Regions from separate parts of the Pseudomonas sp. GW821-FHT02A11 genome, predicted to be linked through region 2. Evidence: predicted binding sites of a transcription regulator. Region 2 holds the regulator's gene; each other region holds the start of a gene.
What was found. The regulator FliA, encoded in region 2, starts transcription of late flagellar genes. The targets are predictions, from matches to a motif close to CTAAAGTTTNNNNNNNNNNNGCCGNTAA.
Positions count from the first base shown of each region.

Region 1: the regulator FliA is predicted to act here: its motif matches at 3,285-3,312, upstream of AC07V9_RS22545 (methyl-accepting chemotaxis protein).
Region 3: the regulator FliA is predicted to act here: its motif matches at 2,662-2,689, upstream of AC07V9_RS18740 (methyl-accepting chemotaxis protein).

Region 1 is NZ_JBWKWB010000019.1:72,650-80,246, reverse strand. It holds gene acnA (aconitate hydratase AcnA) at 1-2,193, shown strand, start outside; gene AC07V9_RS22550 (CPBP family intramembrane glutamic endopeptidase) at 2,448-3,239, shown strand; gene AC07V9_RS22545 (methyl-accepting chemotaxis protein) at 3,344-4,909, shown strand; gene AC07V9_RS22540 (hypothetical protein) at 5,213-5,863, shown strand; gene AC07V9_RS22535 (hypothetical protein) at 6,289-6,948, shown strand; gene AC07V9_RS22530 (autotransporter outer membrane beta-barrel domain-containing protein) at 7,065-7,597, opposite strand, start outside.
Region 2 is NZ_JBWKWB010000020.1:86,416-94,012, forward strand. It holds gene flhA (flagellar biosynthesis protein FlhA) at 1-1,721, shown strand, start outside; gene flhF (flagellar biosynthesis GTPase FlhF) at 1,733-3,094, shown strand; gene fleN (flagellar synthesis regulator FleN) at 3,215-4,048, shown strand; gene fliA (RNA polymerase sigma factor FliA) at 4,045-4,785, shown strand; gene AC07V9_RS23075 (chemotaxis response regulator CheY) at 5,051-5,425, shown strand; gene AC07V9_RS23080 (protein phosphatase CheZ) at 5,445-6,233, shown strand; gene AC07V9_RS23085 (chemotaxis protein CheA) at 6,365-7,597, shown strand, end outside.
Region 3 is NZ_JBWKWB010000013.1:103,023-110,619, reverse strand. It holds gene mqo (malate dehydrogenase (quinone)) at 1-446, opposite strand, end outside; gene AC07V9_RS18740 (methyl-accepting chemotaxis protein) at 967-2,607, opposite strand; gene AC07V9_RS18735 (response regulator) at 3,068-4,672, shown strand; gene AC07V9_RS18730 (sensor histidine kinase) at 4,669-5,361, shown strand; gene AC07V9_RS18725 (FadR/GntR family transcriptional regulator) at 5,574-6,290, opposite strand; gene AC07V9_RS18720 (IlvD/Edd family dehydratase) at 6,544-7,597, opposite strand, start outside.

The sequences.
Region 1 (7,597 bases), on a different contig from region 2:
AACCTCGAATACCTGGGCCGCACGGTGTGGACCAAGGAAGAAGACGGCCGCACTTACGCCTTTCCGGATACGCTGGTCGGTACCGATTCCCACACCACCATGATCAACGGTCTTGGCGTTTTGGGCTGGGGCGTGGGCGGGATCGAAGCCGAAGCGGCCATGCTCGGCCAGCCGGTGTCGATGCTGATCCCTGAAGTCATCGGCTTCAAACTCACCGGCAAGCTCAAGGAAGGCATTACCGCCACGGACCTGGTGCTGACCGTGACCCAAATGCTGCGCAAGAAAGGCGTGGTCGGCAAGTTCGTCGAGTTCTACGGCGACGGCCTGGCCGACCTGCCCCTGGCCGACCGCGCGACCATTGCCAACATGGCCCCGGAATACGGCGCCACCTGTGGGTTCTTCCCGGTGGACGACGTGACCCTGGAATACCTGCGCCTGTCGGGCCGTCCGGATGACACCGTCAAGCTGGTCGAGGCCTATAGCAAAGCCCAGGGCCTGTGGCGTCTGCCCGGTCAGGAGCCCGTGTTCACCGATGCACTGGAGCTGGACATGGGTTCGGTGGTCGCCAGCCTCGCGGGGCCGAAACGACCGCAGGATCGGGTCGCGTTGCCGGATGTTTCCCAGGCGTTCAGCGATTTCCTCGGCCTGGCCCTGAAACCGACCAAACACGAGGAAGGCCGTCTGGAAAGCGAAGGCGGCGGTGGCGTGGCGGTGGGCAACGCCGATCAGGTCGGTGAAGCCGAATACGAATACCAAGGCAACACCTATCGCCTGAAAAACGGCGCGGTGGTCATCGCCGCGATCACCTCTTGCACCAACACGTCGAACCCCAGCGTAATGATGGCCGCCGGCCTGCTGGCGAAAAAAGCCGTGGAAAAGGGTCTGCAACGCAAACCGTGGGTCAAGAGTTCGTTGGCGCCTGGCTCCAAAGTGGTGACCGACTACTACAAAGCCGCGGGCCTGACCGAATACCTCGACACCTTGGGATTCGATCTGGTGGGTTACGGCTGCACGACCTGCATCGGTAACTCGGGCCCCCTGCCCGACCCGATCGAAAAAGCCATTCAACAATCGGACCTGACCGTCGCCTCGGTGCTGTCCGGCAATCGCAACTTCGAAGGCCGCGTTCATCCACTGGTAAAGACCAACTGGCTGGCCTCTCCTCCGCTGGTCGTCGCCTACGCGCTGGCAGGCACGGTGCGGATCGACCTGAGCAGCGAACCGTTGGGCGAAGGCGGCGACGGTCAGCCGGTTTACCTGCGCGATATCTGGCCGACCCAGAAGGAAATCGCCGACGCCGTGCTCAACGTCAGCACCGGCATGTTCCATAAGGAATACGCCGAAGTGTTCGCCGGGGACGCCCAGTGGCAGGCGATCGAGGTCTCCAAAGACCCGACCTACGTCTGGCAGGACGACTCGACCTACATTCAGCATCCGCCATTTTTCGAGGACGTGGCCGGGCCATTACCGGTAATCGCCGACGTGCAGAAGGCGCGGGTGCTGGCGATCCTGGGCGACTCCGTGACCACCGACCACATCTCGCCGGCCGGCAACATCAAGGCCGACAGCCCGGCTGGCCGCTACCTGCGCGGCAAAGGCGTGGAGCCCAAGGACTTCAACTCCTATGGCTCGCGCCGCGGCAACCACGAAGTGATGATGCGCGGCACCTTCGCCAACATCCGCATTCGTAACGAAATGCTCGGTAACGAAGAAGGCGGTTACACCCTGCACGTACCGACCGACGAGAAGCTGCCGATCTACGACGCCGCCATGCGCTATCAGCAGGAAGGCACGCCGCTGGTGGTCATTGCCGGTCAGGAATACGGCACCGGCTCGAGCCGTGACTGGGCGGCCAAGGGCACCAATCTGCTGGGCGTGAAAGCCGTCATCGCCGAGAGCTTCGAGCGCATTCACCGCTCGAACCTGGTGGGCATGGGCGTGCTGCCGTTGCAGTTCAAGAACGGCCAGAGCCGCAAGACCCTTGAGTTGACCGGCAAAGAGGTGCTGAACATCAGCGGCCTGACTGGCGCGACGCTGCAACCGGGCATGAGCCTGACCTTGCGGATCACCCGTGAGAACGGCCAGCAGGAAGACGTCGACGTGCTGTGCCGGATCGACACCCTGAACGAGGTCGAATACTTCAAGGCCGGAGGGATTCTGCACTACGTGCTGCGGCAGTTGATTGCCTCGTGAGGTGGTGGCTCCGTCGACCGCCGCCTCTGTAGGAGCGCGCTTGCCCGCGATGGCGTTTCGTCAGCCTTACCCGGTTGCCGATCCTCCCTCCTCGCGGGCAAGCGCGCCCCTACGCACTGAGTCCAGGAAACGCCCTACGTCATCATGCGACTCCCCCGCGCCATTTCCGGAAAACTTTCATCCCGATCCCACATGCGCGCGCGTTTAATCAACGTTAAAATCGCCGACCTTATCCGACACTCAAGGACGACATCATGTCGGCGTTGCGCTGGAGCACGCTCACGCTGCTGGCCCTGGGCTACTGCATCGCGCTGGTGTATGGCCAGCTGAGCCTTCCCGTGGTGGTCACCTTCGGCCTGTTGGTCATGGCGGGCATCTGCGTCAGTCATTTCCTACACCGGGCGGTGCGCACGCTCGGTCACGCCTTGTTCATCGCCCTGGCCATGGGGCTGGCCAGTCACTGGCTACCCGGCTTTTTCAGCGCCAGAGTCATCACCGCCGTGCGCTTCACGCCCGAAGCCGCCCCCTTCTCTATGTACCTGGACCTCGACAAACCGCTGATCGGTCTCTGGATCGTGCTGGCTTGCCCCTGGGTGTTCGGCGCCCTTGCACTGCGTCGCACGCTGATTACCAGCAGCCTGACGCTGACGCTGACTACCGGAGTGTGCCTGGCCACCGCAGTGGGCATGGGGTTGATCGGCTGGGCACCGAAATGGCCTGATCAGGGCGGCATCTGGGTGCTCAACAACCTGTTGCTGGTCACCCTCACCCAGGAGCTGCTGTTTCGCGGCTACATCCAGGGCGGTCTGGCCCGCCTGCTGCACCGCGTGCCTTATCAGCAGACCCTCGCCCTGATCATCGCCTCTGCCCTGTTTGGCCTTGCACATTTTGGCGCGGGCTGGCAGTGGATGGTGCTGGCGGGCATGGCCGGGGTTGGCTATGGCATCGCCTACCGGTTCGGCGGGCTGCCGGCAGCGGTCATCACCCATTTCGGGCTCAATCTCGCGCATTTGAGCCTGTTCACCTATCCCATGTTCGACCGCTGAACACTGAGCTGCGGCAATGCGCCCCATGACGCAGTTCACAAAACGCTCAATGTTGCGCGTCCCCCGCCGATACCCCATCAAAGCCTTCCCGGATTGAACAGCTTATGCGCAATAACCAGCCCATCACCCAACGCGAACGGACTTTCCCGGCGCAGCAACGGTTGATTTCCACCACCGATGCCCGCGGCGTGATCACCTACTGCAACGACGCGTTCGTCGAGATCAGTGGTTTTTCCCACGAGGAACTGATCAAGGCGCCCCATAACACCGTTCGCCATCCCGACGTGCCGTCGGCGGTGTTCGAACACATGTGGAGCACCCTCAAGCAGGGGCTGCCGTGGATGGGCATCGTCAAGAACCGCTGCAAAAACGGCGACCATTACTGGGTCAACGCCTATGTCACGCCCATCTTCGAGGGCAAACAGGTGGTCGGCTTCGAGTCGGTGCGGATCAAACCCACCGCCGAGCAGATCCGCCGCGCCGAAGGGCTCTATCAACGCCTGAACAGCGGCAAATCCGCCGTGCCGAGCCGCGACAAGTGGCTGCCGGTGCTGCAGGACTGGCTGCCGTTTATCCTCGTCAGCCAGCTGAGCTTTCTGATCGGCGTCTGGCTCAACTCCTACTGGGGCTTCGCACTGGCCGCCGCACTGGCGGTGCCGCTGGGCCTGCTGGGCCTGAGCTGGCAGCAGCGCGGCATCAAGCGTCTGCTGCGCCTGGCCGAACAGACCACCTCCGACCCGCTGATCGCGCAGATGTACACCGACAGTCGCGGCGCTCAGGCACGTTTGGAGATGTCCATCCTCAGCCAGGAAGCGCGTCTGAAGACCTGCCTCACCCGTTTGCAGGACACCGCCGAACACCTGAACGCCCAGGCTACGCAGTCCGACAGACTGGCACAGGCCAGTTCCAAGGGCCTGGAACGCCAGCGCGTGGAAACCGAACAGGTCGCCACCGCCATCAACCAGATGGCCTCGACCACCCAAGAAGTCGCCAGCCACGTGCAGCGCACCGCCGACGCCACCCAACAGGCGAACGAGCTGACCCGTCGTGGCCGCGACATCGCCAGCGAAACCCGCGAGGCCATTCAGCGACTGTCGGCTTCAGTGGGCGAGACCGGCCTGACTGTCACGCAGCTGGCCAAAGACAGCGATGAAATCGGCGGCGTGGTCGACGTCATCAAAGGCATCGCCGACCAGACCAACCTGCTGGCCCTGAACGCCGCCATCGAAGCGGCACGGGCCGGAGAAATGGGCCGTGGTTTCGCCGTGGTCGCCGACGAAGTTCGCCAATTGGCGCAGCGCACCACCGAATCCACCGGGCAGATCCACTCGCTCATCGCCAAACTGCAAAGCACCGCCAACAACGCGGTGCAGACCATGGAAACCGGCCGTCGCCAGGCTGAAGAAGGCGTCGAGCAAGTGATGGAAGCCGACAAAGCGCTGGTGGGCATCAGCGATGCCGTGGCCAACATCACCGACATGACCACCCAGATTGCCGCCGCTACCGAAGAGCAAAGCTCGGTCGCCGAGGAAGTCAGCCGCAACATCAGCACCATCGCCCACCTGGCCGACCAGACCTCCGACGAAGCCCGCCGCTCCGCGACCCTCAGCGCCGAGCTCACCAACACGGCGCACAGCCAGTACTCGCTGGTGGAGCGGTTCAACCGCTAACACCCTGCGCTTTTAATCAACAGCCTCGACGGGCAACTGTCGGGGCTTTTTTTATTGCCTGTAAAAGTAGGACATTTCTGAAGTTTGCAGTTTTTGCCGATTAGCGGCGGATGACAGATTGACAGAAAAACAAGATCACTATTAGTTGAAGTTCAGATCAGCGATATATATGTACCACCATGAGGTGGATTTCGCTGATCTAGACCAGTCAATTATTTGAGCACCCACCTTCAGGTGAGGAATGGCCAACTGCAATTTACAAACAGTGCCGCTGCTCGCAAAAACATGAACAGGATGACCACCATGACTTTGAAACAGCTAATTGCACCAGAGATCCCAGCAGCAGAGTGCGACGGCCTCATTACTATCAGCAAGCTTGAGGACGATATTGTTGTCCACTTAGAGACTTGGAAGTTCTCGCATCCAGCGGATACCTATCAGCTCCTGCTGAATGGCCAATTGATCGGAACAGCCCAGCCCCTCCCCAGCCCAGTTCCACCCGTCGGGTCAGAGCTGACACTGATGCTGGCCAAGGAAGAGCTTTCCAAAGACGGCGTTTATGAGGTGGCTTATCGAGCGACAAATGTCTTGGGAGAAGTGTTCGCAGACTCTTCCCCGACTCGAATCAGGGTCGACCGCACCCCGCCCGGCGCCGCCCTCCTGGCTCCACTGATCCTCAACACCACTCCCGGCAACCACCTGTCCGCTCTTCTCCCCGGCTACGCCGGCATGGAACCCGGTGATACCATCCAGACCCTGTGCAACGGCCACCCCGGCCCCACGCACATCGTGCAGCCCGATGAACTGACCCTGCGCCCGATCGAAATCGTTTTTGAACGCGAAGTCATGCAGCGACTTGCAGCCGACAACGTGGCGATTTCCTACACGGTCACCGACCGAGCGGGCAACCTGTCGATCGAATCGCTGCCCGTTACCCTCTCACTGAATATGTAACAGCATAATTTCGCTATTCATTCGCATCTTCAACCCTCAGACCTCTATGCATATGCATGGAGGTTCTGAGTCGAAAACGGGATTCGAGAACAGTTCTGAATTATTTTTTCTCGCTTATTTCCGTTTTTCCTACATCCCTTTGGGCAGGGTCCTGATTGAAAATAATTTTTTATTCGGTTCGTTAAAAAAACAAACTTTCAAACCTCCAACAAAACTAGGAAAACAGCGTGAAACACACATATCAGTGCGAACTTCAAGGGTGATGTTTTTCCCGCGACGCTATGCAAACCTCTGCACACCGGGCGATTGACAGGCGACTTGTTCGAATCGACCATATGCAACCTAGACGTCCAATCCTACAACTTCGGTTGTTATCGTCTAAACCGTTTTAAACAGCGCCACCCATCTTTGATCAAGGAGCTTCCATGGAAGACGAAAAGGACATCCAGCCATCCGTTCATCCGCAAAAAAACAAAGCGGACAGCCCTCAGGCCTCAATGGAGAATCAAGTAATGGAACCCCGTGAGCACAAGAGCGCATCACCCGAACAGGATGGCCCCGTTCCCCACTATAAGGACTTGCACGCTGTCCCCGCTGCAGATGCCACGTCCGAAGAAGTGCCCGTCGACTATGCCCAATGCCTGAAAAGCTTGCCGGACTTTCCCTGGCATCTGGACGAGGAAAGCAGGCTGGCCACCCCAACTCTCGACGCACCCTACATCACGGGCCACGCCTCAGGCGTCCTGACCGAGGAAGAACTCGTGGCCGGGATTTTCATCAACGTGCCCCGCTCGCCCAAGCTCTGGACCGGCGATCAACTGAAGATGCGCTGGGGCTGCATCACCTTCTACACCACCATCCCCGCCCCCAACGGCCGCACTGGGCCACGCCTGAGCCAGTACCTGAACTGCGAGCGCCTGGCCACTTACAAGAACGGCGAGATCGAAGTGCGTTACGAAGTCGTACGCCGCTCGCGTCTGGTGGGGGTTTCCGAAACCCTGAAGATCATGCTGCGCGGCGGCAAGGCACGGCCAAAACCGGCCAGCCGCGCGCGGTCGATTCGTCGGCGCAAACTGCATGAGTGACTCTGTCCGCAGGCATTTGACTGACAGTGCCACCTGAAACACGGGCAACAAAAAGCCCCGGCGACCTCACAGTCGCCGGGGCTCATCGGTACAGCGCTACATCACGCGATCAGGCATCAAAAGGCCAGACGTACACCGACGTTTGCGCCCCACGGCTGCTCGACATGCTCACCCTTCATGTAATCGAAGTCGGCATGCACCTGCAGACGCTCGGACAGCGACACCGACACACCGGTGCCCAGCTCGAACCGCGAGCCGAAGACATCGCTGTCGAAGCGCTGGCTATTGACGCTGACATCATTGCCATGGGAGAACTCATGCGCCCCCGCCACCCGCACATAAGGCTGCACGACACCGCCATCCTTGAGCGCAAACTGCCGCCCGACCGTGGCGCCGACCTTGCCCAGCACCGACTGCGTCTGGCTGGTTTTCGCCTGCAAGCCGTTGTCCAGCGTGTAACGATCAGCGTCAATCCACACGCTCGACACCTGCGCGAATGGCTCCACGAACCAATCGTCAGGCAGCTTCACATGCTTGCCGAATTCCAGCGAACCGCCGACGGCCACGTTGTTGTAATCGCCCTTGGCCTTCTCGCCATCGCTCATCGCCACCTTGGACTGGTTGTGAAACTTATTCACCTTCACCACGC
Region 2 (7,597 bases):
ACTTCGTCGTGGTGACCAAAGGTGCCGGTCGTATCTCCGAGGTGAGCGCGCGTTTCACCCTCGATGCGATGCCTGGCAAGCAGATGGCTATCGACGCCGACCTCAACGCTGGCCTGATCGATCAGCCCGAAGCCAAGCGTCGTCGTCTGGAAGTTGCCCAGGAGGCCGAGTTTTACGGCTCCATGGACGGTGCCAGCAAGTTCGTGCGCGGTGACGCCATCGCTGGCCTGTTGATCCTGTTCATCAACCTCATCGGCGGCATGCTGGTGGGTATCCTGCAGCACAACATGTCCTTTGGCGACGCCGGCAAGGTCTACGCCCTGTTGACGATCGGTGACGGTTTGGTGGCGCAATTGCCGTCGCTGCTGCTCTCCACCGCGGCGGCCATCATGGTGACCCGCGCCTCCGGCTCCGAAGAGATGGGCAAGCTGGTAGGACGCCAGATGTTCACCTCGCACAAGGCGCTGGCGGTGTCCGCGGGCATCATGATCGTCATGGGCCTGGTGCCAGGCATGCCGCACTTCTCGTTCATCAGCCTGGGTCTGGCCGCCGCCGGTGGTGCTTACCTGCTGTGGAAAAAACAGAACATGGTCAAGCTGGCGGCCATTCAGGAGGTCAAGCGTCAACAGGAGCTGCTGCCGGCCCCTAACCGCGTGCAGGAGTCCAAAGAGCTGGGCTGGGATGACGTCACCCCGATCGACATGATCGGCCTGGAGGTGGGCTATCGCCTGATTCCGCTGGTGGACCGCAACCAGGGTGGTCAGTTGCTGGCGCGGATCAAGGGTGTGCGCAAGAAGCTGTCGCAAGAGTTGGGCTTTTTGATGCCGACCGTACACATTCGCGACAACCTGGATCTGGCGCCGAGCGCGTATCGTTTGACGCTGATGGGCGTGACCCTGGCCGAAGCCGAGATCTACCCGGACCGGGAGCTTGCGATCAACCCCGGTCAAGTGTTCGGCAGCCTCAACGGCATCACTGCCAAAGACCCGGCGTTTGGGCTTGAGGCGGTCTGGATCGAAATCAGCCAGCGCGCTCAGGCGCAGTCGCTGGGCTACACCGTGGTCGATGCTAGCACTGTAGTGGCGACCCACTTGAACCAGATCCTCTACAAACACTCTCATGAGCTGATTGGTCATGAAGAAGTCCAGCAACTGATGACGTTGCTGGCCAAAAGCTCGCCAAAACTGGCTGAAGAGCTGGTGCCTGGGGTGCTGTCGTTGTCGGCGCTGCTCAAGGTGTTGCAGGCGCTGTTGGCCGAGCAGGTGCCGGTGCGCGATATTCGCAGCATTGCCGAAGCCATCGCCAACAACGCCGCGCGGAGTCAAGATACCGCCGCGCTGGTGGCCGCTGTCCGGGTCGGTTTGTCCCGCGCAATCGTGCAAAGCATTGTCGGCATTGAGCCGGAGCTGCCTGTTATCACCCTTGAGCCAAGGTTGGAACAGATATTGCTCAATAGTCTGCAGAAGGCGGGTCAGGGTCAGGAAGAAGGCGTTCTGCTCGAACCGAGTATGGCTGAGAAGCTTCAGCGCTCGTTGATCGAAGCAGCGCAGCGTCAGGAGATGCAGGGTCAGCCGGTTATATTGTTGGTCGCAGGTCCGGTACGTGCCATGTTGTCCCGCTTTGGGCGCCTGGCGGTTCCGAACATGCATGTTTTGGCTTACCAGGAAATTCCTGACAATAAGCAAGTCACCATCGTAGCGACTGTCGGGCCGAACGGCTGAGGTAGTGAGTCATGCAAGTTAAGCGTTTTTTCGCCGCCGATATGCGACAAGCCATGAAACTGGTTCGTGATGAGCTGGGCGCTGAAGCCGCCATCATCGGCAACCGGCGGATCGCCGGTGGCGTGGAGCTGACTGCCGCGCTGGACTACAAATTGTCTGCGCTGGCCCCGCGTGTGCCGAACATCGAGCTCGAAGACGAGCTGCGCAAGACTCAGTCGCGCATCGTCACCGCTCAGGCCGAGCTGACCAGCCGCAGCGAACTGGACACCGTCGCCAACCGGCAGTTGTTCGCCGGTCTTGCCATGGATGACAGCAAGCAGCAGATCGAGCCGACGCTGGACGAACCGTTCCGCCCCTCGATCCACGCTGCAATCGCGGCTGACCGTGCCGAGCGCGCCGAGCGTCAAACCCACGCCGAGCCGGGCATCAGCCAGCGCGCTTACGATTCGATGCGCTCTGAATTGAACGGCCTGCGTGAACTGCTGGAAGTCCAGCTTGGGTCGCTGGCCTGGAATCAACTGCAGGGCAGCCGTCCGCAACAGGCTAATCTGTGGCGTCGCCTGCAACGTGTGGGTCTGTCTGGCCCGCTGTCGCGCGATCTGTTGAACATGGTCCCGGACGTTGACGATCAGCCTCATGCCTGGCGCATGTTGCTGGCTCACCTGGCGCGCATGATCGTCACACCTGACGTCGAGCCGCTGGAAGAGGGCGGGGTGATCGCCATGGTCGGCCCTGCCGGTATGGGCAAGACCACCACGTTAGCCAAACTCGCGGCCCGTTATGTGTTGAAATACGGCGCGCAAAATATCGCGCTGGTGAGCATGGACAGCTTTCGCATCGGGGCTCAGGAACAACTCAAGACGCTGGGCCGGATTCTCAATGTGCCGGTGACCCACGTCGATCCGGGGCAATCCCTGGCTCAGGCGCTGGAACCGTTGCTGCGCAAGCGCGTGGTGCTGATCGATACCGCAGGCCTCCAAGCCAGCGATCCGGCCCTGCGCCTGCAGCTCGAAAGCCTGGCCGGTCGCGGCATCAAGGCGCGCAATTACTTGGTACTGGCGACAACCAGCCAGAAACAGGTACTGACCGCGGCCTATCACAGTTACAAGCGTTGCGGCCTGGCCGGGTGCATCCTGACCAAGCTCGACGAAACCGCAAGCCTTGGCGAAGTGCTGAGCCTTGCCGTGACACACGAACTGCCTGTGGCCTATCTCACTGATGGCCCGCGCATACCGGATGATCTGCATCTGCCCCGTCGGCACCAGTTGGTAAGCCGTGCCGTCAGTGTGCAGATGCAGGAGGAGCCTAGCGAGGAAGCGATGGCGGATATGTTTGCGGATCTTTATCACAGCACCGGCAAGCGCGCGGGCTAGGTTAAGGAAAATGACATTGGAAAATACCTGCATCGATGGTCTGCCAGGCATTGTTCACTCAGTGAACGTGCAGCCCGAAATGTGGCTTTGGTCTAAGCAAGACAAGGTAAAGAATTAACTATGGGCAGCATGCATCCCGTTCAGGTTATCGCGGTGACCGGTGGCAAAGGTGGCGTAGGCAAGACCAATGTGTCAGTGAACCTCTCGCTGGCCTTGGCCGAGCTGGGACGTCGCGTCATGTTGCTGGATGCCGATCTGGGTCTGGCCAACGTCGACGTATTGTTGGGGCTGACCCCAAAACGCACCCTGGCCGATGTCATCGAAGGCCGCTGCGAGCTGCGCGATGTCCTGTTGCAGGGCCCGGGCGGTGTACGCATCGTGCCTGCGGCATCCGGCACCCAGACCATGGTTCAGTTGAGCCCGGCGCAGCATGCCGGCCTGATTCAGGCGTTCAGCGAAATCGGCGACAACCTCGACGTGCTGGTGATCGACACCGCCGCCGGGATTGGCGAATCGGTGGTCAGCTTCGTACGCGCAGCGCAGGAAGTGCTGCTGGTGGTGTGCGATGAGCCGACCTCGATCACTGACGCCTACGCGCTGATCAAACTGCTTAACCGCGACCACGGCATGAACCGCTTCCGCGTGCTGGCCAACATGGCCCAGAGCCCGCAGGAAGGGCGCAACCTGTTTGCCAAGCTGACCAAGGTCACCGACCGCTTCCTCGACGTGGCCCTGCAGTATGTGGGCGCTGTGCCGTACGACGAATGCGTGCGCAAGGCCGTGCAAAAACAGCGCGCCGTGTATGAAGCGTTTCCACGTTCCAAATGTGCCCTGGCATTCAAGGCCATTGCACAGAAGGTCGATACCTGGCCACTGCCGGCGAACCCGCGTGGCCACCTTGAATTTTTCGTTGAGCGGCTGGTTCATCAGACCAGCGCAGGGCCAGTGTCATGACTGCAAGTGGCTATCGCATGTACAGCAAATCATCCAAAGATTCCCAGTATGAGCTGATCGAGCGTTATGCCCCTCTGGTCAAGCGCATCGCTTACCACTTGCTGGCGCGTTTGCCGGCCAGCGTGCAGGTCGAGGATCTGATCCAGGCCGGCATGATCGGTCTGCTCGAAGTCTCGACCAAGTACGACTCCACCAAGGGTGCGAGTTTCGAGACCTACGCGGGTATTCGTATCCGCGGCGCGATGCTCGATGAAGTGCGCAAGGGAGACTGGGCGCCCCGTTCGGTCCACCGCAACACGCGCATGGTCAGCGACGCGATTCGTGCAATTGAAGCAAAAACCGGCCGCGACGCTAAAGATCATGAGGTTGCTGCCGAACTTCAATTGAGCCTGGACGATTACTACGCGATTCTGAACGATACCTTGGGCAGTCGCCTGTTCAGCTTCGACGACCTGTTGCAGGACGGCGAGCATGAAGGGCTGCATGAGGATGGCGCGAGCCAGTCGCTGGAACCGTCACGGGATCTGGAAGACGAGCGCTTCCAGAGCGCACTGGCCGACGCCATTGCCAACCTGCCCGAGCGTGAACGCCTGGTGTTGGCGCTGTACTACGACGAAGAGCTGAACCTCAAGGAAATCGGTGAGGTCCTGGGGGTCAGCGAGTCGCGTGTCAGCCAGTTGCACAGCCAGTGTGCCGCCCGTCTGCGCGGACGCCTGGGAGAATGGCGCGCGCGCTGACCCATCAACACGGGTGCCGGTTGCGGGGCCTGTGAGTAACATGCAAGACCGGCTGTGCAAGATGTGGTGTGGGAAGCAAAAGAGACAAGGCAGGAGCCGGTCGGATCAGGTCTTCGTGACTCTGTTCCGCTGTGCTCGTACCTTTCGATTCCAAAGCCCCCTCGTTTTCGTGTAACCGGTAGTTGTGCTGTACCGGTATTGATTGAACGCGCGTCCGGGAGCTGGGCGCGTTAAAGACTGCTTGGAGGTCGAATTGGACAAGAACATGAAAATCCTCATCGTTGATGACTTCTCAACGATGCGGCGGATCATAAAAAACCTGTTGCGTGACCTTGGGTTCACCAACACGGCCGAAGCAGATGACGGTACCACCGCATTGCCGATGCTGCAGAGCGGGGCTTTCGATTTCCTGGTGACTGACTGGAACATGCCCGGCATGTCCGGCATCGACCTGCTGCGTCAGGTCCGTGCCGATGAGCGCCTGCGCCATCTGCCGGTACTGATGGTCACCGCCGAAGCCAAGCGCGAGCAGATCATCGAGGCCGCTCAGGCCGGTGTGAACGGCTACGTCGTGAAGCCTTTCACTGCTCAGGTTCTCAAAGAAAAGATCGAGAAGATATTCGAGCGCGTCAATAGCTGATGTCCGCTGCGAGGGCGCTATGGATCCTAAAGATTCGACGATGGGTGACTTCGAGTCGACCCTGAAGAAACATGCACAAGAACTCGTCGCGAGCCTTGAAAAGGGCAAGTTCGGCGACGCCGTGCAACTTATCCATGAGCTAAACCAGACCCGCGATCGCGGCCTGTATCAGGAAGTCGGCAAACTGACGCGCGAGCTGCACAGCGCAATCGTCAATTTCCAGATTGACCCGCACATGCCGCAAGCCGAAGAGGTGTCGCAGATCACGGATGCCACCGAGCGCCTGTCGTATGTTGTCAGGCTCACGGAAGGTGCGGCCAACCGCACCATGGACCTGGTGGAGCAGAGCACGCCATTGATGAATGGCCTGAGCACGGACGCCAAGGCGCTCAGCGACGATTGGGGGCGCTTCATGCGTCGCGAGATCGGTGCCGAGGAGTTTCGTGATCTGGCCCGCCGCGTCGAGGGTTTCCTTGCGCGCAGCGAGAAGGAGACCCACGAGGTCGCCAGCCACCTCAACGACATTCTGCTGGCCCAGGACTATCAGGACCTGACCGGCCAGGTGATCAAGCGTGTGACGACGCTGGTGACCGAAGTCGAGAGCAATCTGCTCAAGTTGGTGCTGATGGCAAGCCAGGTCGATCGCTTTGCTGGCATCGAGCACGACCAGGAAGTGTTCCGTCAGCAAAAAGAACAGGAAAAACTTCATTCCAAGGGTGAAGGTCCGCAGATTCATGCCGATAAACGTGAAGACGTCGTATCCGGTCAGGATGATGTTGACGATCTGCTATCCAGCCTTGGCTTCTAGATTCTAGAGCCGGGGTTCTATGTGAAAGAGGCTGCGGGCCTGATGCGTGAATGCTTCGACGAAAGCAAGGCGCGCAGGCCAGCGACGCAGCCCCTGGATCGGTTTGACGGTTAATTTTAGGAGCACCCCCAATGAGCTTCGGCGCCGATGAAGAAATCCTTCAGGATTTTCTGGTAGAGGCCGGCGAGATTCTGGAGCAGTTGTCCGAGCAGCTGGTCGAGCTGGAAAGCCGGCCGGATGATGCGGATCTGCTCAATGCAATTTTTCGCGGTTTTCACACTGTAAAAGGGGGCGCCGGCTTCCTCCAGCTCAACGAGCTGGTTGAATGCTGTCACATCGCCGAAAACGTGTTCGACATCCTGCGCAAAGGTGAGCGCCGGGTCGACGCGGAACTCATGGACGTCGTGCTTGAAGCCCTGGACACCGTCAACAGTATGTTCGGTCAGGTGCGTGAGCGTTCGGACATCACCCCGGCCACGCCTGAACTGCTCGCCGCGCTGTCGCGTCTGGCTGAGCCTGCGTCGGCTGACGAAGTGGCTGCAGCGCCCGCTCCTGTAGCGCCGGAGCCGGTGGCCGAGGCGCCGTCCGAGGACATCACCGACCAGGAATTCGAACAACTGCTGGACTCGCTCAATGCGGTCAAGGCTCAAGCCGCTGGCGCAGCCGTGCCTGCTCCAGTCGCAGCAGCCCCGGCATCCGCCAATGAAGCGGCCAGCGATGAAATCACTGACGCCGAATTCGAATCGCTGCTCGATCAGCTGCACGGCAAAGGGCAATTCGCTGTCGATGCGGTTGTCCCGACAGCGGCCGCCGCACCTGCCAGCGCGCCTGCCAGTGATGAAATCACCGATGACGAATTCGAAGCGCTGCTCGATCAGTTGCACGGCAAGGGCAGTTTCTCGCCTGACGCCGCTGCAGCCCCAGCTGCCGCTGCGCCTGCTGCCGTCGAATCGGCTGCACCGGCATCGGACGAAATCACCGATAACGAATTTGAAGCACTGCTCGACCAACTGCACGGCAAAGGCAGCTTCTCGCCAGACGTAGCGGCGAGCGCTGCAGCCGCGACGGCACCGGCGAAGAAAGCCGAACCTGCCAAGGTCGAGCCGCCGAAAGCCGAGCCTGCCAAACCGGCTGCGGCAGCGGCTGCACCGACACCCGCTGCTGCCCCGGCGAAAGCGGCTCCAGCACCGGCCGCTGCTCCCGCCGCCGCCCGCGCTCCGGCACCGGCTACCGGCGACAAGGCACCGACCGAAGCGGAAACCACCGTGCGCGTCGACACGGCGCGGTTGGACGAAATCATGAACATGGTTGGCGAACTGGTGCTGGTGCGTAACCGCCTGGTGCGCCTGGGTGCCAACAGCGCC
Region 3 (7,597 bases), on a different contig from region 2:
AACTTGATGTTGTCATCGCCCCACACGAAGCTCATGTGCGGTGTGGAGTTGATGAACGAATGCGGGTTTTTCAAAACGCTCTGGCGGACTTGCCAGGCGAGGAACTGACGGGTCACCTGGAAGGCTTCGTTGATCTCGATGGCCTTGGAGATATTGACCTTGCCGTCTTTGTCTTCAGGGGTGTAGTTCAGCTCGGCGAGGCCCGAGTGACCGGTACCGGCGTTGTTCCAGCCGTTGGAGCTTTCTTCGGCGACCTTGTCCAGACGCTCGACCATTTCCATGGTCCAGCTCGGCTCCAGCTCGTTGAGCCAGACACCCAGGGTCGAACTCATGATGCCGCCGCCGATCAGCAGCACGTCCACTTTCTTGCTTTCAGCGGCGTGAGCCTGAAGCATACCCATCGAAATCGCCAGGCCCAGCAGCGCCTTGCTTGTCGTCTTGATCATTGCACGCAATCCAATTGATAGAACGTTATCCGCCTGCCGCATGGATGGAGGCGACACCGGTCTTGCTCACATCAGGCTTGAGTGAACGGTAGTCCGATTTCGCGCCCGGCGGGCGAGGGGTAAGGGTTCAAGGTCGAAGAAACGGACCTCGAGTTCTGTGTCCCTCCGCGCTGGCTTCTTGTTAGATCATTGGATGCAGCAGCTTGAGTAAACAACAAACACCGCGCAGGACTCGGTCATCAGGTCCGAGTGTTCTGCGAGGGGCGGCGATTGTACCTGAAATGTGATTTGCGACAAAACATGTGACGGTTTAGTCAATACGCCAATGTGTCACAGGTGGCGAAGGGATAGCTTGCAGCGCGTGGGGGCTATGAACTTTCGCCGCTACCGCTGGCTGAACACGGTGAAATCTGTGGGAGCGAATTCATTCGCGAGAGGCCTGTACATTCGATAAGTCTTCATCGGATGTACGGTCGCTCGGCGAATGCATTCGCTCCCTCAAGGGATCATCGCTGACCCGTCAAAGCGTGAACTTACCTACCATTGCATTGAAAGACACCGCCAGGCGGGACAGCTCCTGACTCGACGCGCTGGTCTGATTCGCACCGGCTGCAGTCTGCGCCGACAGGTCCTGGATGTTCACCAGATTGCGGTCCACCTCACGGGCTACTTGAGCCTGTTCTTCGGCGGCGCTGGCGATGACCAAGTTGCGTTCGTTGATCTGGCTGACGCCTTCGCTGATGCGCTCCAGTGCCAGGCCTGCATCGGTGGCCAGCGTCTGGGTGTTGACTGCGATCGCCTGGCTCTTGCCCATCGCCTTGACGGCTTCATCGGCGCCGTTGCGCACCAGGGTGATCATCGACTCGATCTCGCCGGTGGACGCCTGAGTACGAGCGGCCAGCGCACGCACCTCGTCGGCCACCACGGCAAAGCCACGGCCTTGTTCACCGGCGCGCGCGGCTTCGATAGCAGCGTTGAGGGCCAAGAGGTTGGTCTGTTCAGCGATCCCGCGAATCACGTCCAGCACCTTGGTGATATCGCGAATCTGGCCGGCCAAGGCTTCGACGCGTTGGGTCGAATCATTGATCTCCACGGTCATGGTGTTCATCGCCGCGACGGCCTGCTGAACCTGGCGCTGACCCTTGAGGGCGTCATCGGCGGTCTGGGTCGACACCTGCGAGGCACTGGCGGCGTTGCGCGCGACTTCCTCGACGGCTGCGGTCATTTCGTTCACGGCGGTGGCTGCCTGCTGGATTTCGTCGTTCTGACGCTGCAGGCCACGGCTGCTGTCGTCAGTCACGGCGGTCAGCTCTTCCGCCGCCGAGGCCAGTTGATCCGAGGCGTTGGCGATCTGCTGCACGGTGTTCTTCAGGTTGCCCTGCATATTGGACAGGGCTTTGAGCAACTGCCCGGTTTCGTCCTCGCTGCCCACGGCAACCGCCTGGGTCAGGTCACCATTGGCGACCCGCGCTGCGCTGTCGACCGATTGGTAAATCGGGCGGGTGATCATGCGCGTGACCAGCAGGCCCAGCACAATGGCGCAAATCACCGCAACCAATGAGCCGATGATCAGTATCCAGGTCACCTGTTTGTTGGTGTCGACGCCCGCTTGCGCCGCCTCATCGGCCTGACGGGCGTTGGATTCGATGATGATTTTCAGCTCGCCCATGGTCTTGCGGTAGCTGGGCGTGACGCTGCTGGCGGCCAGTTTGCTGGCTTGCGGGATATCGCCACCTTGAATGACGGAAAGGGTGTTCTGCGCCGCAGCAATATAAGCCAGCCAGTCGCGTTCGAAGTCGTCGCCCGCGGCCTTTTCGTCGGCTTGCAGCGGTGTGGCACGGTAGATCTTGAAGTCGCTTTCGGCCTGGGCCTGATTTTCCTTGAACGACTGCATCGCTGCGTTGATCTCGTCCGGACTGGCTTTGATCGCACTCAAACCCAGGACCTTGAAAAAGTCACGGTTGGTGGCGATGACGTTGGCCTTGACCGAATCGACTTTCGTGATCGACACCAGATTGTTGGTAACCGTGCTTTGAAACAGGTCGTACAGACGTGAAATACCGGCTTGTCCCAGCACGCCGACCGCAACCGTGATCAGCGCGCACAGACAAAAGGCAGACAGCAGTTTGGACTTGAGTTTGAGGTTGGTCAGCCAGGCCATGGGGAGTACTCGGGCAGAGGGGGAGTGCGCGGCAGGAGTGGCCGCTTTCCCTGCATATCGGCGCGAGCTAGCAGGACTTTACACGTTTGGTTACATCCACGATGAACATCATCATTTAATTTGCTTTTGGCAGATTTTGGATCCGTGATCGGGGTGCTACACGGTGCCCATAGCACGTGCTTTCAGCTCGGCGACGGGCGTCACAGCGTGCGCTAGAGGAGGAGAAATCCTGTGTATGACGGTCGCTTTTTCCCGCTGGCATCACCTAAGCTTTACCCCGGCCCCGCCGATAACTCGAACAAGCGGCGTCTCGTCGCAGCGTAAGTGGCCAGGGCTGGTATGAAATAGCTTGATGGCAAATTGACGTTAGCTATCATCTGCCCCTTTTAACGGGGCGGTGAAGTTGACCCGTTGTGTAATTGCCCTTGGGCGGATTTTTTCTCCTGTGACAGGAATCTCGATGCTGGCGTGGAACCAAAAAACCTTTCTGATCGTCGATGATTTCTCTGATTTCCGCAGCTCGGTCCGGTCGATGCTTCGCGAATTGGGCGTCAAGGAAGTAGACACTGCAGACAACGGCGAACAGGCGATCAAGGCCTGTTCGCAGAAGCGTTACGACTTCATTCTTCACGACTTCAACCTGGGTGATGGCAAGAAGAACGGCCAGCAGGTCCTTGAAGACCTGATGACCGATCGCCTTATCAGCCACGAAAGCGTGTTCGTCATGGTCACCGCCGAGAACAGCCAGGCGATGGTGATGAGTGCGCTGGAGTGGGAGCCCGACGCTTACCTGACCAAGCCGTTCAACCGCGCAAGCCTGGCCCAGCGCCTGGAGAAGATCGTTCAGCGCAAGAACCTGCTCAAACCGATTCTTCAGGCGCTGGATCGCGGCAAGCCGGCCGAAGTGCTGGCGGCGTGTGTGAATCTGACCAAGCAGGACCCGCGTTTCGCGCCGCTGTGCCTGCGCTACAAGGCCGACGCGTTGCGCGACCTCAATCAGCACGAGCCGCTGGAAGCCTTTCTCAAATCGATTCTGGCCGATCGCCCGCAGCCTTGGGCGTATGCGGCGCTGGGCAAGCTGTTGCACAAGCGCGGTCGCAACGGCGAGGCGCAAACCGTCTATGAAGAAGCGATCCGTGCCTTCAATTCAATGCCGGTGCTGTTCGACGGTCTGGCCGATGTTCTGATTGCCAGCGGCGACAACCGCCGCGCGCAGAAAATGCTCGAAGAGGCCGTGCGCCTGTCGCCCTACGCCGTGCGTCGTCAGCGCTTGCTGGGCAAGCTGGCGCTGGAAAACCAAGACTTCGACGGGGCCTCCAAGGCCTATCGCCAGGCGGTATCGCAGGGGCAGTTCTCGCGCTTCAAGGACCCGGAGACCAACCTGGGCCTGGCTCAGGCACTGATCAGCAAAGGCGGTGATCGTGGCCTGGATGCGCGCACCCGCGTGGAGATCAACCAGACCTTGGGCGAAGTGGCCAAGGAACACACCAACGACGCCGGCCTGCAAGTGCGGGCGCGTTTGATGAAGGCCACCAGCGTCGCCACGTCCGACCCGGAAATGGCCGCCAAGCTGACCGCCCAGGCGATGGAGCGGCTCGACGGCATGGAGCAGTTTCTCAGTGCCGATGCCGCGCTGGCGGTGGCCGCGCAGCTCAAGCAACTGGGGCAGGAAGCCGCGGGCGCAGGCATTCTGAAAAGCTGTGCGGAGATCTACGGCGACGATGCGGCTGTCATGCAGAACATCGCCAAGCAGACCGACGACCCGGAAATCCTCAGCGCCGGCAAAGCGGCCATCGACCTGAACCTGCAAGGCATTCGCAGCTATCGCGCCGGCAAGCTGGGCGAAGCGCAGGACCTGTTCCGCCAAGGCCTTGCACTGCAACCCAAAAACATCAGTATTGCCCTGAACATGGCCCAGTCGCTGCTGCACATGGGCGTGCAGAACCTCGACGCGGCCAGCCTGCAGGAATGCCGCAACAGCCTAACGATGGTCGGCAAGATGCCCGAGACCGACCCCCGGTACGAGCGTTACCAGAAATTGCGGCTCAAGGCGTTCGGCCAATGACCGATCAGGAGCAGGGGCTGGACTTCTCCATGGTGATTGCCTCCACCGTGCACGACATGAAGAACTCCCTGGCGCTGCTGATTCAGGCCCATGGCCAATGGGTCAGCCAGTTGCCTGAGGCGCAACGAGGCAACGCCGAACAGGGTGTGATCGATTACGAATTCGCCCACCTCAACAGCATGCTGGTGCAGTTGCTGGGGCTGTACAAGCTGGGCGTGAACCAGCTGCCTCTGCGCCCGGACTATCACGAGCTGGACGACTTCATCGAAGCGCAGCTGGCGTTTCACGAGGAAGTGCTGGTCAGTCGTGGCATTGCCGCGCGCTATGAGGTCGATGATTTCGGTCTGCCAGGATTCTTCGACCGTGAGTTGATTGGCTCAGTGGTGTCCAACGTGGTCATCAACGCCATTCGCTACGCCCGCAAGCACGTGCTGATCAGCGCGGGGCAGGTGGGTGAGCAGTTGGTGATCAGCATCAACGATGACGGGCCGGGCTTCCCGCAGCACATGATCGAGCGCCAGACCGACTACGTGCTGGGCATCAATCAAAGCAGTGGCAGCACTGGGCTGGGACTTTATTTCGCCGCTAACATCGCCCGCCAGCATCAGCGCAAGGGTGTGCACGGGCATATCGAAATTGGCAATGGTGGTGAGCTGGGAGGCGGGTTGTTCAGGATTTTCCTGCCCTGAACCAAGCGTCGTTTAACGTGTTGCGGATGGGGTGCAAAGCCCTATTGGGAGCGAATTCATTCGCGATGCGTGATGTTTGCGCAACTGATGCACCGGCCAATCGCGAATGAATATGCTGCCACAGGTTTTGACCGCCGCTTGGCACGCGAAATGGGGTCGATCAGCCTGTCTGCATGAACAACGCGGCCAACCCCCAAAAGCACGCCGGGCTGCTACAAGCCTTTGCCCAGCACCACATTCAGCGCGTTACGCGCATCGTCCAGTTGCACCAGCGTGGCGTGGTGGGCGCCCAAGGCGTCGCGGTTTTCGATGGCCGTGAGAATGGCCTTGTGTCGGGGCAGGGCCAGTTCGTGCAGGTTGGGGCGCTGGTTGGAATGCTTCAACGCCTCGCGCAGGGCCAGTGACAGCATGTTGCACAAGTGAGCGAGCAGATCGTTGTGGGTGGCGTCGGCAATGCGGCTGTGGAAGTCGAGGTCGGGTTGTAGCACGTCTTCGACGGTGGGCGCGGCAGCCATGCGCTCGTAGGCTTCGCTGATACCGGCGACTTCATCGGCGGTTGCGTGTTGCGCGGCCAGGGCTGCGGCAGCCGGTTCGATGATGCTGCGCACGCTGGTGAGCAGGGCGAAAAATTCGTTTTGCGGCGAGCTTTGCATCAACCAGTGCAGCACGTCAGGGTCCAGGATGTGCCATTCGCGACGGGGTTTGACCACCGTACCGACCCGCGGCCGCGAATACACCAGCCCCTTGGCCACCAACACCCGCGTGGCTTCGCGCAGCACCGGACGGCTCACGGCATATTCTTCACAGAGCAGGGCTTCGGCGGGGAGCTTGTCGTCTGGCATGAAACGGCCGGAAACGATCTGCATGCCGATGTCCTGGACGATGCGTGAGTGCATGCTTTTGCGGTCGGAGGGCTTACGATAATCCATGGGGCGCGAGGCAATCCTGAGCGATGAAGGCGGCGCATCATAGCATTGGCGGGGAGGCAAGGGCGCGGGTGCAGATGTCGGGAGGTTGCAGGCACCAGAGAAAGCATTGGCATGCGCAACCTGTGGGAGCGAATTCATTCGCGAGGCGTGAGTACATTCAATAAATCTCTGTAGTCAGTACCGACGTCTCGCGAATGAATTCGCTCCTACAGGTTAGAGTCACCGGTAGCCGTTACCGGAGACCGTCAGCCGATCAGTGCGAGTGTCGCGGTACTTCCGAGCCGCGCATCCCCACCAGAAAATCAAAGTCGCAACCCTGATCCGCCTGCATTACGTGGTCGATGTACAACTGGCGATAGCCACCGATCAGCTTGTTTTGCGGGGCTTGCCAGTCAGCCAGACGCGCATCGAGCTCCTGTTGTGGGATGTCCAGGTGCAAACGCCCGGTCGCGCAGTCCAGCTCGATGTAATCGCCTTCCTGCACCACCGCCAGCGGCCCGCCCGCCGCCGCTTCCGGCGCCACGTGCAAGACCACCGTGCCATACGCCGTGCCGCTCATGCGCGCATCGGAAATACGCACCATGTCGGTCACGCCCTGGGCCAGCAGTTTGGCTGGCAGGCCCATGTTGCCGACTTCGGCCATGCCCGGATAACCCTTTGGCCCGCAGTTTTTCATCACCAGAATGCTGTTGGCGTCCACGTCCAGATCCGGGTCGTTGATCCGCGCTTTGTACACGTCGAAGTTCTCGAACACCACTGCGCGACCGCGATGCTTCATCAGTGCAGGCGTCGCGGCGGAAGGCTTGAGCACCGCGCCAAGGGGGGCGAGGTTGCCGCGCAGCACGCAGATACCGCCGTCAGCCACCAGCGGATTGTCGATGGCACGGATGACTTCATCGTCCCCGTAGATCGGCGAGTTCTTCACGTTTTCCCAGAGCGATTTGCCGTTAACGGTCAGGGCCTCGGGGTTGGGGATCAGGTTGTTCTCGCCCAGACGGCGCAGCACGGCAGGCAGGCCGCCGGCATAGTAAAACTCTTCCATCAGAAAGCGCCCGGAAGGCTGCAGGTCCACCAGGGTCGGGGTGCCGCGACCGATACGGGTCCAGTCGTCCAGCTCCAGATCGACGCCGATACGCCCGGCGATGGCCTTGAGGTGAATCACTGCGTTGGTCGAACCGCCGATGGCCGCGTTGACGCGAATGGCGTTTTCGAAGGCTTCACGGGTGAGAATCTTCGACAGGCGCAGGTCTTCGTTGACCATCTGCACCGCGCGCATGCCGGACATGTGCGCCAACACATAACGACGA